Regions from separate parts of the Streptomyces sp. NPDC059201 genome, predicted to be linked through region 1. Evidence: predicted binding sites of a transcription regulator. Region 1 holds the regulator's gene; the other holds the start of a gene.
What was found. The regulator HspR, encoded in region 1, represses chaperone genes until heat shock. The targets are predictions, from matches to a motif close to TTGAGNNNNNNNNNCTCAA.

Region 1 (7,149 bases):
AATGCAAGAGCCTGGGGGTGTACGTATGCGAATAGAACCTACTAAAAAGGTGCATTCTCACACGCACGCAGACCTGTGCGAACCGGGCACTCGGCTCTACTCGGAAGCCCTCCGAGAAGGCCGGGTCGCCCGTTCCGAGATCTCGTCCGCTCCCTGCCTCATGGAGCTGGACCTGCTGCGCCCGGATCCCGACGACGCCGAATGGCTCCGCCCCGTCGCCCCGGCGGCCGCCCTCGCCCGGCTCCTCGACCCGCTGGAGAAGGAGATCCAGGAGCGCCGGCGGCTGACCCTCACCCTCGCCGACACCTTCGAACCCTTCATGGCCCTCGGCACCCGCGACCCCTCGATGACCCACGCCATCACCGTCCTCGAGGGGATGGAGCGGATCAACGACAGCCTGGACCGCGCCGTGGCCGAATGCTCCTCGGAGCTGCTCACCGTACAGCCCGGCAAGGGCCGCAGCGCCCACACCTTCGGTGAAGCCCTGCGCCGGGTACGGCCGTTGCTCGGCCGCGGCATCAAGATGCGCACGCTCTACCAGCACACCGCGCGCCACCAGCCCATCACCCTGGCGTACTTGGAGCGCATCGGCCCCGAGGTCGAGGTCCGGACCCTTGAGGAGATCATCGACCGGCTCATCATCGTCGACCGCAAGGTCGCCTTCGTCCCGGCCAGCCGCGACCGCACCATCGCCCTCGAACTCCGCCACCAGGGGCTCGTGGAGTACCTCGGCGGGGTCTTCGACCAGTTCTGGCTCCAGGCCACACCGCTGGACGCGCCCGTCACCTACCAGCCGCACCTCAGCGGCATCAGCGGCGTCCAGCGCTCCATAGCCCGCCTCCTCGTCGAAGGCCACGTCGACGAGGCCATCGCGCGCCGGCTCGGGATGAACGTGCGGACCTGTCGGGCGCACATCGCGAAGTTGGCGGCCACGCTGGGGAGTGGGAGCCGGGCGCAGCTCGGGTACCTGATCGCCCGGTCCGGCATTCTCGAACGGGGCGAATGACCATCGTGCACACACCATCTGACACGCCCTCCGACGCGCCTACGGTGCTCATCGCGCTCGACGGACCCGCCGGCACCCTCCGGGTCTCCGGGGACGGGCTGCCCGTCGTGGAGCTCGTACGGGCCCCGGGGACGCCCGCCGACGCCCACACGCCCATCGGCACGCGCAAGGGCGCTCTGCTGACCCTCACCGTCGACGGCGCGCCCGCCGTGATCCGGCCGTCCCGGGGGCGGCTGCTGCGGCGCTCGTACCGGGTGGACGTCCGCACCGGCGGCCTCCGCTACCGGCTCGTGCCCTGCTCGTACGGGGAGAGCCGGCTCAGCCGCGACGGGAAGGCGCTCGGCCTGCTGAGCTCCAGCGGCGACGGGCGGGTGATCGACGAGTGGGAGGCGGACACCGACCCCACCCCGCTCGACCTCGCCCTCGGCACCGCCCTCGCCGCCGCGTTCGGCACCGGCGCCGCGCCCTGGTGGGAGACCCTCGGCGACATCGTCGGCGAACTCATCGCGCCCTGAGCACGGGGGACACGCGAGAGGGCCCCTTCCCGGTCGGGAAGGGGCCCTCTCGGGTGTTCTCGCGCGGGGCTACTCGCCGCCGCGCTTCGGCGCCGGACGCCAGACCACCAGCGCGCTCGCCTGCTGCACGTCGGTGTACGGCACCAGATCGCGCCGGTACGAGGCATGCACCTGCGCCTCCCGCTGCCGCATCGCCGCCGCCGCGCCCTCGACCGCCGACGAGAGCTCGGCGACCCGCGCCTGGAGCGCCGCGACCTGGTTCTCCAGCTCGATGATGCGCTTGATGCCGGCCAGGTTGATGCCCTCGTCCTGCGACAACTGCTGCACCTGACGGAGCAGTTCGATGTCGCGGGCCGAGTAGCGGCGGCCCCGCCCGGCCGTGCGGTCCGGGGAGACCAGGCCCAGGCGGTCGTACTGGCGCAGGGTCTGCGGATGCAGTCCCGACAGCTGTGCCGCCACCGAGATGACGTACACCGGGGTCTCGTCGGTCAGTTCGTACGGATTGCGTCGGCGCCCGTCCACCGCGTCACGCTCCCTTCGCCGCCTCGAACAGCTCCGCCCTGGGGTCCGTCGAGACGGTCGCCTCGCGGTAGGTCTCCAGGGCCTCGCGGGCCTTGTCGTCCAGCTCCTTCGGCACCGCGACCTCCACCGTCACCAGCAGGTCGCCGCGGGTGCCGTCCTTGCGGACCGCGCCCTTGCCGCGGGCGCGCATGGTCCGGCCGTTCGGCGTGCCCGCGGGCAGCTTGAGCGTGACCGCGGGGCCGCCGAGGGTCGGGACCTTGATCTCGCCGCCGAGCGCCGCCTCCGTGAAGGAGACCGGCACGGTCACGGTGAGGTTGTCGTCCTTGCGCCCGAAGACCGGGTGGGAGTCGACGTGCACGACGACGAACAGGTCGCCGTGCGGCCCGCCGCGCTCGCCCGGGGCGCCCTTGCCGCGCAGCCGGATCTTCTGCCCGTCGGAGACGCCCGCCGGGATCCGGACCTGCATGGTCCGCGAGGACTTGGCCCGGCCGGAGCCCTTGCAGACCTCGCAGGGGTGCTCGGCGATCAGGCCGCGGCCCTTGCAGTCCACGCACGGGTCGGTCAGCGAGAAGGACCCGCTGCCGCCGCGCGAGACCTGGCCGGTGCCGACGCAGGTCGGGCACACCCGGGGGGTGCCGTTCTTGTCGCCGGTGCCCGAACAGGCCGTGCAGGGCTGCTGGCTGGACATCCGCAGGGGCACGGTCGCGCCCTCGATGGCCTCGGTGAAGCTGAGCGTCACCTCGGACTCGATGTCCTGGCCGCGCCGGGGCTGGGTGCGGGCACCCGCGCCGCCGCCGCGGTTGAACAGGCCGCCGAAGACGTCCCCGATGCCTCCGCCGCCGCCGAAGCCGCCCGCGCCGCCCTGGGCGCCGCCTCCGAAGAGGTCGCCCAGGTCGAAGTTGAACGAGCCGCCGCCCCCGGGCCCGCCGGCTCTGAAGCCGCCGTTCCCGAAGAGCGCGCGCGCCTCGTCGTACTCCTTGCGCTTCTTGGGGTCACCGAGGACGTCGTTCGCCTCGGAGATCTCCTTGAAGCGCTCCTCGGCCTTGGTGTCGCCCTTGTTGGCGTCCGGATGGTTCTCGCGGGCGAGCTTCCGGTACGCCTTCTTGATCTCGGCCTCGGTGGCGTCCTTGGGGACGCCGAGGACCTTGTAGTAGTCCTTCTCGACGAAGTCCTTCGTGCTCATCGACGTCCCTCCTCCCGCGTACGGGTACGGCTTCTTACTCGCTGTCCTTGTCGGACGGGGCCGACTTGTCAGACTTGCCAGACTTGTCGGACGTGTTGGAGTCCTCCGACTCCTCGGCCTTCGCCGCTCCGCCGGGCTGGGCGCCCGGCTGGGGCTCGGCGACGGCCACGCGGGCGGGCCGGATGGTCCGCTCGCCGATCCGGTACCCCGGCTGGAGGATCGCGACGCAGGTCGTCTCGGTGACGTCCGGCGCGTACGAGTGCATCAGGGCCTCGTGGATCGTCGGGTCGAAGGGCTCGCCCTCCTTGCCGAACTGCTGGAGCCCCATCTTGGCGACGACGGTCTCCAGCGACTCGGCGACCGACTTGAAGCCGCCCACGAGCTCGCCGTGGTCCCGGGCCCGGCCGACGTCGTCGAGGACGGGGAGCAGGTCGGACAGGAGGCTCGCGACGGCGATCTCCTTGACCGTGACCCGGTCCCGCTCGACCCGGCGCCGGTAGTTCTGGTACTCGGCCTGGAGCCGCTGGAGGTCCGCGGTGCGCTCGGTGAGCGCGGCGCGGGCCTGGTCCAGGGCGGCGGTGAGGCCGGCGTCGGCCTCCTGCGTGCTGTTCGCGTCCCCGGCCGGGGCCGCCGTGTCCTCGGTGGACTCGGCGGCCTCGGCGGCGTCGCCGGAGGGGACGTCGGGCTTCTCCTCGAAGCCCGGGGTCTCCTCGCTCACGCCTGGCCGTCCTTCTTGGGCTCGTCGTCGACGATCTCGGCGTCGACCACGTCGTCGTCGGCCTTGGCCTCACCGGCGGGCGCGCCGGCCTGGGCGGCCTGGGCGTCGGCGTAGAGGGCCTGGCCGAGCTTCTGGGAGACGGCCGCGACCTTCTCGGTGGCCGTGCGGATCTCGGCGGTGTCCTCGCCCTTGAGCTTCTCCTTCAGCTCGGCGAGAGCGGCCTCGACCTCGGACTTCACATCGCCCGGGACCTTGTCCTCGTTGTCCTTGAGGAACTTCTCGGTCTGGTAGACGAGCTGCTCGCCCTGGTTGCGGGACTCGGCGGCCTCGCGGCGGCGGTGGTCCTCGTCCGCGTACTGCTCGGCCTCCTGGCGCATCCGGTCGACCTCGTCCTTCGGCAGCGAGGAGCCGCCGGTGACGGTCATCTTCTGCTCCTTGCCCGTGCCCAGGTCCTTCGCGGTCACGTGCATGATGCCGTTGGCGTCGATGTCGAAGGCGACCTCGATCTGCGGGACGCCGCGCGGGGCCGGCGGGAGGCCGGTCAGCTCGAACATGCCGAGCTTCTTGTTGTACGCCGCGATCTCGCGCTCGCCCTGGTAGACCTGGATCTGCACGGACGGCTGGTTGTCCTCGGCCGTCGTGAAGATCTCGGACCGCTTGGTCGGGATCGTGGTGTTGCGCTCGATGAGCTTGGTCATGATGCCGCCCTTGGTCTCGATGCCGAGGGACAGCGGGGTCACGTCGAGGAGCAGGACGTCCTTGACCTCACCCTTGAGGACACCGGCCTGGAGGACGGCGCCGATGGCGACGACCTCGTCCGGGTTGACGCCCTTGTTGGCGTCCTGACCGCCGGTCAGCTCCTTGACGAGCTCGGCGACGGCCGGCATGCGGGTCGAACCACCGACGAGGACGACGTGGTCGATCTCGGAGAGGTTGATGCCCGCGTCCTTGATGACGTTGTGGAACGGCACCTTGCAGCGGTCGAGCAGGTCGGACGTGAGCTGCTGGAACTGGGCGCGCGTGAGCTTCTCGTCCAGGTGCAGCGGGCCCTCGGCGGAGGCCGTGATGTACGGCAGGTTGATCGACGTCTCGGTCGAGGACGACAGCTCGATCTTCGCCTTCTCCGCGGCCTCGCGGAGACGCTGGAGAGCCATCTTGTCCAGGGACAGGTCGACGCCGTGCCCGTTCTTGAACTGGGTCACCAGGTAGTCGACGACGCGCTGGTCCCAGTCGTCGCCACCGAGGTGGTTGTCACCGTTGGTGGCCTTCACCTCGACGACGCCGTCGCCGATCTCCAGGAGGGACACGTCGAAGGTGCCGCCACCGAGGTCGAAGACGAGGATCGTCTGGTCGTCCTTGTCGAGGCCGTACGCCAGGGCGGCGGCGGTCGGCTCGTTGACGATGCGCAGGACGTTGAGGCCCGCGATCTCGCCGGCCTCCTTGGTCGCCTGGCGCTCGGAGTCGTTGAAGTACGCCGGGACGGTGATGACCGCGTCGACGACCTTCTCGCCCAGGTACGCCTCGGCGTCGCGCTTCAGCTTCTGGAGGATGAAGGCGCTCATCTGCTGCGGGTTGAAGGACTTGCCGTCGATGTCGATCTTCCAGTCGGTGCCCATGTGGCGCTTGACCGACCGGATGGTCCTGTCGACGTTGGTGACGGCCTGGCGCTTGGCCACCTCGCCGACGAGCACCTCGCCGTTCTTCGCGAAGGCGACGACGGACGGCGTGGTCCTGGCGCCCTCCGCGTTCGTGATGACGGTGGGCTCGCCGCCTTCCAGAACGCTGACGACGGAGTTAGTCGTGCCCAGGTCGATGCCGACCGCACGTGCCATTTCGATTCCTCCAGCTGACTGACTTGAGTGGAACTGACTCAAGGATGCATGACGGAACGCGGGGCGTCAACAGACTTGAGTCGAGTGGACTCAACTCTTCGCTGGTCCGTTCGCTCAAAGAGACGCAGAGCGCGCGTCGATGCCTGACGCGCGGCGCGAAAGATGGCAGAGTCCTGATGCCCTTTGCCGGGCAAAGCAGGCATATCCCACGAACATCCCATGATCTCAGCCGAAGGGGTCCGGGGCATGACGGCGAACCAACCGAGCGTCGACCTCACGCGCGGCACCGACCTCCAGCGCGGCACCGACCTCCAGCGCGTCACCGGCCCCACACGCGGCTTCGACCCCCACCGCGGCGCCGACCCCACGCGCGGCACCGGCCCCGCGCGCGGCTTCGACCTCAAGCGCGGCTTCGACCTGCTGGCGGGCGCGGCGCTGCTGCTGCTCCTCTCCCCCCTCTTCGGCGCGTCCGCCCTCCTGCTCTCCCTCGCCCAGGAGGGCCCCGCCCTGCGCCGCCGCACGGTGGCGGGGCTGCGCGGCCGCACCTTCACGATGCTGACCTTCCGCACGCGGAGCCCGCTCGCCGCGCTGCCGCTGCTGCTGCACGTCGTCCGGGGCCAGATGTCGCTCGTCGGACCGTGCCCTCTCTCCCCCACCCACCGGGAGTGCACGGGCGAGGCGCGGCGCCGGCTGACCGTCCGCCCGGGGCTGACCGGGCCGTGGCAGATCAGCGACCGCTCCGACCTGCCCTGGGAGGAGCGCGAGCTGCTGGACCTCCACTATGTGGACCACCACTGGCTCGGCATGGATCTGGCCGTTCTGGCGCGTACGCTTCCAGCAGTCCGCCGACGTCGTCTCCGTCGCGCCTCCGCCCGCGCGGCAAGGCTTGCCTGAGCGACACAGATCACCGCGAGGGCCGCTACAAGTGGGGCGCTCCGACCGGTAATCTCAGCACGGACTAATTAAGTTACCGCTTAGTAGGCTCAGGGCGAGGGTGAGGCGAGCACAGGCCGCGCCAGCCGCGCCCCAGGCCCGCCCGAGGAGCCCGTCATGCAACTCGCCGCGATCATCGTGTCGCTGACGCTGACCGTGGTCGGCGTTGCCCTGCTCGCTCGCGCCATCGGCCAGTTCGTCTCGTACTTCAAGCTCGGCCAGCCGGTCCCGGCCGGGACCCGTACCGACAACCCCTACCAGCGCAGCGTCACGCTGGTCCGGGAGTTCCTGGGCCACACCCGGATGAACCGCTGGGGCATCGTCGGCTTCGCGCACTGGTTCGTCGCGATCGGCTTCCTGACCCTGCCGCCGACCATCGTCACGGCGTACGGCCAGCTCTTCCAGGCCGACTGGACGCTGCCGGTCATCGGCGGCTTCGT
Region 2 (7,149 bases), on a different contig from region 1:
AGTCGCCGACGAGCACGTGACTGACATGTCCACACCACCCCCACGACCCTTCGGGAGTCACGCCATGCGTGTGCGCAGATCCGTCCCCACCTCTCTGCTCGCCGGCCTCGCGGCCGCCGCCCTCGTCCTCCCCCTCGCCGGCCAGGCCGGCGCCGCCGACCCCGGCGCCCGCACCGCCGCCGCCACCCCCGCGCGCGGCACCGCCCACATGGGCATGGGCGTCCTCAAGCACGACGGCCGGGGCGCGGCCGCCCCCGGCGGCGCCTCCGCGCTCGCCGCCCAGACGGAGGGCGTCGACGTCGCCAGCCACCAGGGCAACGTCGCCTGGTCCACCCTGTGGAACAGCGGCGTCAAGTGGGCCTACGTCAAGGCGACGGAAGGCACGTACTACAAGAACACGTACTTCACGCAGCAGTACAACGGCTCGTACAACGTCGGCATGATCCGGGGCACGTACCACTTCGCCACCCCGGACACGACGACCGGCGCCGCCCAGGCCGACTACTTCGTCAACAACGGCGGCGGCTGGTCCAAGGACGGCCGCACCCTCCCCGGCGTCCTCGACATCGAGTGGAACCCGTACGGCGCCACCTGCTACGGCAAGACCCAGTCCGGGATGGTCACCTGGATCCGCGACTTCCTCAACCGGTACAAGGCCCGCACCGGCCGGGACGCCGTCATCTACACGGCGACCAGCTGGTGGACGCAGTGCACCGGCAACTACTCCGGCTTCGCCGCCACCAACCCGCTGTGGATCGCGCGGTACGCGGCCGAGGTCGGCGAACTCCCCGCCGGCTGGCCGTACTACACGATGTGGCAGTACACCTCGTCCGGCCCCACGGTCGGCGACCACAACCGCTTCAACGGCGACCTCTCGCGGGTGCAGGCGCTCGCCAACGGCTGACGCGCCGGCTACGACAGACCGGCTCCATCGAACGGCGGCTTCCAGGGTGTGGCGGCACCAGGGAGCCGCCGTTGCGCGTGACATCGCCTGCTCAGGGGCTTTTTCCGCCCACCCCCTTGCCCATTGGTATGGACCAATGCGAGTCTCTACCCCGGTCGCACGGAATTCAACTTCCGTGTGCCCCGCGCGCGTTGCTCGTTCCGTACTCCCCCACGCACGAGAGAGAGCCCCCGCATGCCGTCCTCCCGCCGTACCGCCGCCGGCGTCGCCGCCCTGTCCGCCGCCGCCGCCCTCGTCGGCCTCACCCCCACCACCGCCGCCGCCCACGGAGCCGTCTTCAACCCCGTGAGCCGGATCGCCGCCTGTTACGCCGAGGGCCCCGAGAGCCCCGACTCGCAGGTGTGCAAGGACCTCGTCGCCGACTCCGGCACCCAGCCGCTCTACGACTGGAACGAGGTCAACATCGCCAACGCCGACGGCAACCACAAAGCCGTCATCCCCGACGGCAAGCTCTGCTCGGCGAACCGCGCCAAGTACCGGGCCCTGGACTGGGCGCGTACCGACTGGCCCGCCACCGCCGTCACCGCCGGCGCCTTCGACTTCAAGATCCGCGCCACCGCCGCCCACTCCGGCACGATGACGATGTACGTCACCAAGGCGGGCTTCGACCCCACGCAGCCGCTGAAGTGGTCCGACCTCGACACCACCCCGGTCGCGGTCTACAACACCACCCGCACCGCCACCGACGGCTACTACGCCTTCACCGGCAACCTCCCGGCCCGCTCCGGCCGCCACCTCGTCTACATGGTGTGGCAGCGCAACGACAGCCCCGAGGCGTTCTACAGCTGTTCGGACGTCACCTTCGGCACGGCCGCTGCGGCCGCCCGCTCCGGCACCGCGAAGGCCGAGGCACCCACCGAGGCCGAACTGGCCGCCGGCGCCGAGCTGTCCACCGTGAGCCACGCGGGCCACGGCGGCGACGAGCAGCCGCCCGCGCTCTCCGCCGAGGCCACCCAGGCGCCCGACTCCCCGCTGCCGCTGGCCCTCGCCGGCGCGGGCGCGCTCGCCGTCTTCGGCGCGGGCAGCCTGCTCCTGGGCGGCCGCCGCCGCGGCTCCTCCGCCTCCTCCGCCTCCTAGGCGCCGAAGGCCCGGGCGGGAGGAGGAGGGACGGGGCGGGGCCCCGCTCACCCCTCCGGCGGCCCCCAGGGAACCCGTCCCTCCCCTCCCGCCCGCCTCGCCCCCCGGACTCCGGTCCGGGGGGCGATTTCACGCCATCTGTGCGGGGACGGGTGGAAGCCGGGACGTTCGTGGACAGCCTTCGTGAAAGCTCTGTTCGAACGGCCGTCAGCGCACACCGTCCGCCCGTGAAGGAGAGCGCTCCATGCGGAACCAGCAGCGGTGGGAATACCACCGCGGTGAAGGGCTGCGCACGTTCGGGGTGGAGGAGGAGCTCCTCCTGGTCGATCCCGAGACCGGACTCCCCCAGCCCCTCGCCGGCACCGTCACCGAGATCGCCGCCTGGCACGCCGACGCCGGGCCGCGCACCGAGGGTCCGGAACCGGCGAAGCCCGAGTTGTACTCCGAACAGCTGGAGATCGGCACCGCCCCCTGCGCCACCACCTCCCAGCTCGCCGACCAGCTGCGCCGGGCCAGGCTCGCCGCCGCCGCGGCGGCCCAGGAGGCCGGAGTGGCGGTCGCGGCGCTCGCGACCGCGCCCGTGGACTTCGGTCCGCTGCTCACCCCCGACGACCGCTACCGGCGGATCCACGACCGGTACGCCCACCTCGTCGACGAGGAGTTCGCCTGCGCCTGCCACGTCCACGTCCACCTCTCCTCGCCCGAGGAGGGCGTGGGCGTCCTGGACCGGATACGGCCCTGGCTGGCGCCACTCCTCGCGCTCAGCGCCAACTCCCCCTATTTCCAGGGCGTCGACACCGGTTACGCGAGCTGGCGCCACCAGCTGTGGCAGCGCTGGCCGATGTCCGGCCCGAGCGAGCTGTACGGGGACGTGGAGGCGTACGAGCGGACCACGGACGAGATGCTCGCCAGCGACGTGCTGGTCGACGACCACATGGTCTACTTCGACGCCCGGCTCTCCCGCCGCTACCCGACGGTGGAGATCCGGGTCGGCGACGTCTGCCTGGACCTGGAGGACACGGTCCTGCTCGCGGTGCTGAGCCGCGCGCTGGTGGAGACTGCGGCGCGGGAGTGGCGGCTGGGCCGGCTCCCCGACCCGGTCTCGACGGTCGTGCTGCGGCTGGCCGCCTGGCGGGCCAGCCGGTACGGGCTCGGCGGCGAACTGCTCGACCCGCGGAGCTGGCGGCCCCTCCCCGCCGGCGAGGTGCTGTACGCCCTGCTCGACCACGTGCGCCCCGCCCTGGAGGACGCGGGCGACCGGGAGCGCGCGGAGGCGGGCGTCAAGCGGCTCCTGGCCCGCGGCACCGGCGCGGACCTCCAACGGGCCGCCCACACCGGCGACCCCTCCCTGACCTCGGTCATCGTCGACGCCGTGCGCCGTACGACTCCGCTCTAGGCATGCGGGAGGGGCGCCCCCGGCTCCGTACCGGGGGCGCCCCTCCTCGTGTCCGCGGCGTCGGGTCTCAGGCCGCCACGGCGACCGGGACCTCCGCCGGGGCCAGGGCGATCTCCAGGACCTGGCGGACGTCGGTCACCGGGTGGACCTCCAGCTTCTCCAGGACCTCGGCGGGGACGTCGTCCAGGTCGGCCTCGTTCCGCTTGGGGATGACGACGGTGGTGATGCCGGCCCGGTGGGCGGCGAGCAGCTTCTGCTTCAGGCCGCCGATGGGCAGGACCCGGCCGGTGAGGGAGACCTCGCCGGTCATGGCCACGTCGGTGCGGACCAGCCGGCCGCTGAGCAGCGAGGCCAGCGCGGTCGTCATGGTGATGCCCGCGCTCGGGCCGTCCTTCGGGACCGCGCCCGCCGGGAAGTGGATGTGCACGCCCCGGTCCTTCAGACCGGTGACGGGCAGCTCCAGCTCCGCGCCGTGCGAGCGGAGGAAGGAGAGCGCGATCTGCGCGGACTCCTTCATCACGTCGCCCAGCTGGCCGGTGAGGGTCAGCCCGGCGGCGCCGGTCTCCGGGTCGGCGAGGGACGCCTCCACGAAGAGGACGTCGCCGCCCGCGCCGGTCACCGCGAGGCCGGTGGCCACGCCGGGGACCGCGGTACGCCGCTCGGCCGGGTCCTGCGCGGACTCGGGCACGTGGTGCGGGCGTCCGATGAGGGCCCGCAGGTCCTCGGGCGTGATCGTGAACGGCAGCTCGCGGTCGCCGAGTTCGTGCTGGGCCGCGATCTTGCGGAGCAGCCGGGCGACGGCCCGCTCCAGGGTGCGGACGCCCGCCTCGCGGGTGTACTCGCCCGCCAGCTTCCGCAGCGACGCCTCCTCCAGGACGACCTCGCCGGGCTCCAGCCCGGCCCGCTCAAGCTGCCGGGGCAGCAGGTGGTCGCGGGCGATGACGACCTTCTCGTCCTCGGTGTAGCCGTCGAGGCGGACCAGCTCCATGCGGTCGAGCAGGGCCTCGGGGATGGCTTCGAGCACGTTGGCGGTGGCGAGGAACACGACGTCGGAGAGGTCGAGTTCGACCTCCAGGTAGTGGTCGCGGAAGGTGTGGTTCTGCGCCGGGTCGAGAACTTCGAGCAGGGCCGCGGCGGGGTCGCCGCGGAAGTCGGAACCGACCTTGTCGATCTCGTCGAGGAGGACGACGGGGTTCATGGACCCGGCCTCCTTGACCGCCCGCACGATCCGGCCGGGCAGGGCGCCGACGTACGTCCTCCGGTGGCCGCGGATCTCGGCCTCGTCGCGTACGCCGCCGAGGGCGACGCGCACGAACTTCCGACCCATCGCGTGGGCGACGGACTCGGCGACTGAGGTCTTGCCGACGCCGGGCGGGCCGACGAGCGCGAGCACGGCGCCGCCGCGCCGCCCGCCGACGACGCCGAGCCCGCGCTCGGAGCGCCGCTTGCGCACGGCGAGGTACTCGGTGATGCGCTCCTTCACGTCCTCAAGGCCGGCGTGCTCGGCGTCCAGGACGGCGCGGGCGTCCTGGATGTCGTACCGGTCCTCGGTCCGCTCGTTCCACGGCAGTTCGAGGACGGTGTCGAGCCAGGTCCGGATCCAGGAGCCCTCGGGCGACTGGTCGCTGGACCGCTCCAGCTTGTCGACCTCCTTGAGCGCGGCCTCGCGGACGCTCTCGGGCAGGTCGGCGGCCTCCACGCGCGCGCGGTAGTCGTCGGACTCCTCGCCGTCCTTCTCGCCGTTGAGCTCGCGCAGCTCCTTGCGTACGGCTTCGAGCTGGCGGCGCAGCAGGAACTCGCGCTGCTGCTTGTCGACGCCCTCCTGGACGTCCTTGGCGATGGTCTCGGCGACGTCCTGCTCGGCGAGGTGCTCGCGGAGCTGGGCGGTGGCGAGCCTGAGGCGGGCGACGGGGTCGGCGGTCTCCAGGAGCGCGACCTTCTGCTCGACGCCGAGGAAGGGCGAGTACCCGGAGTTGTCGGCGAGCGCGCCGACGCCGTCGATCTGCTGGACGCGGTCGACGACCTGCCAGGCGCCGCGCTTCTTCAGCCAGCTGGTGGCGAGCGCCTTGTACTCCTTGACCAGCTCGGCCACGGAGCCGGGCAGCGGATCGGGCACGGTCTCCTCGACGACGCTCCCCTCGACCCAGAGCGCCCCGCCGGGCCCGGTCGTCCCGGCCCCGATGCGCACGCGCCCGATACCCCGGATCAGCGCGCCGGGATCCCCGTCCGACAGCCGCCCGACCTGCTCGACGATCCCGAGCACCCCGATCCCCGCGTACGTCCCGTCCACCCGCGGCACCAACAACACCCGCGGCTTCCCACTCCCCCCACGAGCAGCCGCCTGAGCCGCCTCCACAGCGGCCCGCACATCGTTGTCCGACAGATCCAGCGGCACCACCATTCCAGGCAGCACGACCTCGTCATCGAGCGGCAGCACAGGCACCGTCAGCGGCACGGACACCTCGGACTCAGAAGCCATGATCTCCCCTTCGGCAGTCAAGTTGAGCTATGCCGACTCAATGCATGTGAGCGCGTGAATGTTCCCCGGGGGGTGTTCGCTGTGAGCGATCACCCGTGGAGCCGTGCGCGGCCTGGCGCGTTCCGGCTGCGCAGGGGGCTGGGGGTGGGCATGCTCGGGGGCATGGAGAGTGGTGTGGCGCGCGGGCGCGGGCGGGTGTGGGGTGCGGTGCCGGCCGTGGCGGTGGCGGTGGTCCTGGGGGTCGGCGGGTGCGCCGAGGCCGGTGTGCCGGGTTCGGCGGATCGGGGCGGCGGGGCCACGGGGACGCACGGCACGGCGACCACGGAGCCCCGGGCCGGGGCCGTACTGGTGGAGGTGGGGGTGAGCGGGGGCTTCGCCGGGGTGGACAACCGGCTCGTCGTCCGCGAGGACGGGTCCTGGACCCTCCGGTCCCGGAACAAGGAACCGCGCGACGGGCGGATGACCCCCGAAGCGCTGGCCGAACTCCGCGCGGCCCTCACGGACCCCGCCTACGCGCGCGTGCCCGACCGGCCGTCCGGCCGGCCCGTCGCCGACGGCTTCCAGTACTCCGTGACGTACGACGACCGCGTCGTGATCGCCGACGACGGCGAACGCCCCGCCGCCCTCCAACGCGTCTTCGACGCCCTCCCCGAGGGCGGCCCCCCGACCTCCCCGTGAACGGCGGGCCGGCGGGCGCGGGCTAGTCCGCCGTCGCGCGGATCGACTCGTACTGGCGTTGCAGGTAGGCCCGTACGCGGGTGGGCATGTCCATGGAGTCCGGGGCCAGGGCCCACTGGATCTGGAGGCCGTCCATGACGGCGAGGTACTCCTGGGCGATGCCCTGGCAGTCGAGGCCAGGGCGGAGTTCGCCGCGCCGGACGGCGTCCTCCAGGCGGTCGACGCTGTGGGCGAGCACGCGCGCGTACCGCTCCTTGAAGTACGCGTGGGCGGGGTGGCCGACGTTCCCGGACTCGCCGACGAGGACGTTGAACATGCGGACGATGCCGGGGCGCCGGGTGTTGTCCTCGATCAGCCGGACCAGCGCGTCGAGGAACGCCGCGTACGACTCCAGCTCGGTGCTGAAGAGGCGCTCGACGTCATGCTCCTCGCTCTGCGCCAGGACCGAGAGGAGGAGGTCCTCCTTGCTGCGGAAGTGGTGCAGCAGGCCGCCCTGGGTGATGCCGCAGTCGTGGGCGATGCGGGCGAGGGAGGAGGCGTGGAACCCCCACTTCC

Region 2: the regulator HspR is predicted to act here: its motif matches at 5,939-5,957, upstream of lon (endopeptidase La).

Annotation. Positions count from the first base shown of each region.
Region 1 covers NZ_JBHZBB010000007.1:111,404-118,552, forward strand. The annotation lists gene ACFXMG_RS22800 (helix-turn-helix transcriptional regulator) at 26-1,006, shown strand; gene ACFXMG_RS22805 (hypothetical protein) at 1,003-1,521, shown strand; gene ACFXMG_RS22810 (heat shock protein transcriptional repressor HspR) at 1,591-2,043, opposite strand; gene dnaJ (molecular chaperone DnaJ) at 2,048-3,226, opposite strand; gene grpE (nucleotide exchange factor GrpE) at 3,261-3,944, opposite strand; gene dnaK (molecular chaperone DnaK) at 3,941-5,776, opposite strand; gene ACFXMG_RS22830 (sugar transferase) at 6,023-6,670, shown strand; gene ACFXMG_RS22835 ((Fe-S)-binding protein) at 6,827-7,149, shown strand, end outside.
Region 2 covers NZ_JBHZBB010000008.1:413,334-420,482, forward strand. The annotation lists gene ACFXMG_RS26265 (lysozyme) at 65-904, shown strand; gene ACFXMG_RS26270 (lytic polysaccharide monooxygenase) at 1,139-2,041, shown strand; gene ACFXMG_RS26275 (glutamate--cysteine ligase) at 2,286-3,437, shown strand; gene lon (endopeptidase La) at 3,505-5,916, opposite strand; gene ACFXMG_RS26285 (hypothetical protein) at 6,079-6,594, shown strand; gene ACFXMG_RS26290 (TetR/AcrR family transcriptional regulator) at 6,617-7,149, opposite strand, start outside.